Regions from separate parts of the Pseudomonas sp. YJ42 genome, predicted to be linked through region 1. Evidence: predicted binding sites of a transcription regulator. Region 1 holds the regulator's gene; the other holds the start of a gene.

Region 1 (2,200 bases):
GAACTGCTCGGCATTCATCTCGCGGCGCATGAAGCGCTGCCAATCGGCGGTCAGGCTCTGCGCTTCGTAACTGACGTAATTCACCAGCGGAGCGGATTCTTCGACCAGGTCCATCGTGCGATTGGCCGCTTTTTCGGTCATCTCCACCACATAGGAAAGCCGATCGGTGGCATCGGTGATCGGTGACGGGTCACCGCCCGTGGCACAGGTGTCCATTTCAAGCTTGACGATGGCGTTATGCAGCTCGCGGGTGAGCTTGCCGACTTCCAGATAGAGCCCATGATTGCGGGCCTGGTTGAGCTCGTTGAACATCTGCGTCGCTTCGTCGAAGCGGCCCTGCTGCAGACTTTCGATCAATTGAGGTGCGTGAGCCTTCAGAGTCGCTTCGAACTCTGCCAGGCTTTGATCTGCTTGCGTCATAGTGCCCTCGCGGCGTTACTGCTTCAGCCGTTGACGCGCTCGAAGATCTTTTCAATCTTCTCTTTGAGCACTTGGGCCGTGAATGGCTTGACCACGTAACCGTTTACGCCCGCCTGCGCGGCCTCGATGATCTGATCGCGCTTCGCCTCGGCGGTGACCATCAGCACCGGCAGATGCTTCAGGCGCTCGTCGGCGCGCACGGCGCGCAGCAGATCGATGCCGCTCATACCGGGCATGTTCCAGTCCGTGACGAGGAAGTCGAAACTGCCGCTTTTCAGCATCGGCAACGCGGTGGTGCCGTCGTCCGCTTCAGCGGTGTTGGTAAAGCCCAGATCGCGCAAGAGGTTCTTGATGATCCGTCTCATGGTCGAAAAGTCATCGACGATGAGGATTTTCATGTTCTTGTCCAAGTACACCTCCGTAAATCCCGAAATCCCAGAACCGGCTCACGGTCTGTTGCGGGCCTCATGAATGAAGCTCGTAAGCGGCCTCTAATACTGTTTTGCGAACCGCCCGTCAGCGGGCGCGCCACTCGCCGAGGCGAGCCCGCAGACGTGCCGCGCACTGACTGTGCAGCTGACTCACCCGCGATTCACTGACGCCCAGCACCTGGCCGATTTCCTTCAAATTCAACTCTTCGTCGTAATACAGCGAAAGCACCAGCTTCTCACGTTCGGGCAAGTTGCCGATGGCCTCGGCCAGCGCCTGTTGAAAACGCTCGTCTTCAAGATCGCGGGACGGTTCCGGATGGGTGCTGGCAGCATCCTCCTCGAACTCCCCATGCTCGCCTTCCTGCAACAGATCATCGAAGCTGAACAGGCGGCTGCCCAGGGTGTCGCCCAGAATGCCGTAGTACTCATCGAGACTCAATTTAAGTTCGGCCGCAACGTCCTGATCTTTAGCATCTCGGCCCGTTCTGGCTTCGATTGCCCGGATCGCCTCGCTGACCATACGAGAGTTGCGATGCACTGAGCGCGGCGCCCAGTCACCCTTACGGACCTCATCGAGCATGGCGCCGCGGATGCGAATGCCGGCATAGGTCTCGAAACTCGCGCCCTTGCCCGCATCGTATTTTTTTGACGCTTCCAGCAAACCGATCATCCCGGCCTGCATCAGATCATCAACCTGCACGCTCGCCGGCAAACGCGCCAGGAGGTGATAGGCGATGCGCTTGACCAACGGCGCGTACTGATCGATGAGCTGATACTGCGAATCTTTAGCCTGAGCTTTGCTGTTATACATACCGAGTCCAGCCGCTGTTATTCATGAGGCTCTGCGGCGGGCCTGACCAGGCGCTCCACAAAGAATTCCAAATGACCACGTGGCGATGCCGGCAGCGGCCAGGTGTCCACTTTCTGCGCGATGGCCTTGAAGGCCAGCGAGCACTTGGCTCGCGGATAAGCCTCGTACACGGCGCGCTGCTTCTGTACTGCCTTGCGCACCGCCTCGTCATAAGGAATGGCGCCGACGTACTGCAACGCTACATCAAGGAAGCGCTCGGTCACCTTGGTCAGCTTCGCAAACAGATTGCGGCCTTCCTGCGGCGCGTGCGCCATGTTCGCCAGCACACGGAAGCGGCTGATCCCGTAGTCGCGATTGAGGAGCTTGATCAGCGCGTAGGCATCGGTGATCGAAGTGGGTTCGTCGGTCACCACCAACAACACTTCTTGCGCGGCACGCACGAAGCTCACTACGCCGTCACCGATACCCGCCGCGGTGTCGATGATCAGCACGTCGATATCGTTGCCGATTTCGCTGAACGCCTGAATCAACCCCGAAT
Region 2 (2,200 bases), 1.6 Mb from region 1:
CCAGTTCGCCAAGGTGCACGGCGTGCTCGTTATTCCAGGCGACGCGTACACCCTCGTAGTAGCCCTCGATCTGGAACGGCTCTCCGGCGGTCATCATTCTCTCACCGTCGTTCGGAATGAGTTCGTCTAAGGCAATCCAACCCTTTTCGCGGTTTATCTCGATCAGATAGGTCTGATAGCGCTGATTGCGTTCGGTGAAGCGAACCAATAACGGGATGCGGTTTTCCAGCAGCAATCGCAGGTTCGCATGGACCTCAACTGCGGTCTTAAGTATTTGAGGAGGCTGGGGACCTTCATCCTCAGCGAAGGGATTAGACACTTAGCTCTGCTCTCCGGCATGTAACGACGTCGGCTGCATGATAGCACTTTGCCTTTATTGGGCTGCGTGTGTTTCAAGCCTGGCTGAGCGGACGATGATTGGCGCTCCTGGCAGCAGCGCCGCGACGGTCGTAAAGGTCGGGTGCCTGGTTGGTGCCCTGCAGCACCTTCAGCATGCTTCCCACTGCATTCTGATTGGCGCGGATCAGCTTACCGTTGCGCTCGTTGGCGTTTCGGCAGGCTTCAAGGATTCCGTCGAGTTGCTCTGCCTGATCGACAATGTCCTTGCCGAGTGCCGAACTTGCGGCAAATGCCAACAGACCGCTCCTGTCGGCGCTTAGCTGTGCCGTGGCTAGCGTCTGGCTGCGAAGGGCACCATGTTGATTCAGTAGCGCAAGCAGCGCTTGTTTCTGTGTGAGCAGCTGTTCGAGCCTTGAGAGGTCGCGTTCAGCGAGCGCCTGGTATTCTGCATCGGTGAGCTCAAGAAGCTTCCGGGCGGTGCCGATATCTTCGACGAGCTGCTGAAGCAATTCAGTGTCTTGCATAGTGGCCTCTAACGCGTTGACGCTTGGCTACCTTAACTGCCAAAACTCAACGCTGGCTTTCGAACGCCAGTAGCTTCGATGCTACTCGCTGACTATCTACCTGATAACTGCCATCGGCGATGGCCTGCTTGATCTGAGCTACACGTTCTTGGTCAACGACGGGCTGCTGATTCAGTTTCTCCGACGTCTGCTGAAGGCGCTGTGCTTCGGGACTCAGCTGGACGCTTTCGCCGGATACCGATGCGCTGCCAGTACTCTTCGCTGCATCGGTAGGCGTTTGCTGAACTCCGGGGCGTTCGGTGTTTTGGACGTTGGGGCTGCGTCCGCTAGTGGGTGAATTGACGGCGCTGTTGGGCCGGTTGAAATCGATAGCCATGATCGAAACCTCGAATAAGTCAGGACGCTTGCCTGCTTTTCGGCAATGCCTCAGAAAACTTTAGCTTTTTTTGCAGATGGCGGCGGCGTCGATCTCATCTCCGCTACATATCAACTTCCACCTGGCCGGGACCGACGACGCGGGCCTTGATCGTTCGCCCGGATCGCTGGTTTTTGACCCGAATCTGGGTACCGAGTGCGCCATCGGACAATGCTTCTCCAGGCATTCTCACATTTATCGTTGAATTTTTCGCGCTGATTACTACCTGATCGCCTTTACGAACGACCTCGGCAGCAGAAATGTACGTAGGGGCAAGCACCTGGTCCGGGAGGGCACTACGGGTGATCTTGTTGCCCAGCACCTGATCGAATGCTGTCAAGTAGCCTTGAGTCAGTACGCTGACGTCACGCTCGGCAAGTGCAACATCGGCCTGTTCCACAACGCTCTCACGGGCCAGCGGGCGCCGGGCGACAATAACCTCGCGGAACAAATGGACCTGTGCCGGGACGAAAACGGACCAGGGGGCAGCACCTTCGCAACTGACTCGCAATGTGGTGCGGCCGATCGGCTGCGCGGGGCTTTCGAGCTTGACCGTCAGAGGACGATCACAGGCCGCCAGGCGCAGGCGTGGATCGAGCCTGTTGATCTCGATTTCGTGGCGCGCTCGAATTTGGCTACGCTGCAAATAGTCGGTTACTTCCCGCTCAAGAAATTCGCGGGTCGCGTCGATAAGCTGTTCAGGTCGTGTCACGCTCGCTGAGACAGCAAACTGGCTCAGCCCGCATAAAACCGATAGCAGGATCGCTCGGAAAAGCGTATTGCATGGACGCCGGAAAAAAGTCATCTGTTTGCTCATGACATGAGAGAAGCAAGGGACGTGCCGTTAGTCCAAGCTTTCATGGCATCTGAACGTCCATTTTGCGCGCAAGAGGAAACTGGCATGGCCGGTGTATTGGATTCG

Evidence for each region. The regulator FliA, encoded in region 1, starts transcription of late flagellar genes. The targets are predictions, from matches to a motif close to CTAAAGTTTNNNNNNNNNNNGCCGNTAA.
Region 2: flgM (flagellar biosynthesis anti-sigma factor FlgM) is a predicted target of FliA. The motif match lies at 1,276-1,303, and genes of this name have one in related genera.

What each region holds. Positions count from the first base shown of each region.
Region 1 covers NZ_CP178378.1:1,277,646-1,279,845, forward strand. Annotated here, with positions in the region: gene ACL0K2_RS05600 (protein phosphatase CheZ) at 1-420, opposite strand, end outside; gene ACL0K2_RS05605 (chemotaxis response regulator CheY) at 444-818, opposite strand; gene fliA (RNA polymerase sigma factor FliA) at 937-1,683, opposite strand; gene fleN (flagellar synthesis regulator FleN) at 1,680-2,200, opposite strand, start outside.
Region 2 covers NZ_CP178378.1:4,577,585-4,579,784, forward strand. Annotated here, with positions in the region: gene ACL0K2_RS21255 (flagellar brake protein) at 1-319, opposite strand, end outside; gene ACL0K2_RS21260 (flagella synthesis protein FlgN) at 393-863, opposite strand; gene flgM (flagellar biosynthesis anti-sigma factor FlgM) at 910-1,239, opposite strand; gene flgA (flagellar basal body P-ring formation chaperone FlgA) at 1,343-2,083, opposite strand; gene ACL0K2_RS21275 (chemotaxis protein CheV) at 2,180-2,200, shown strand, end outside.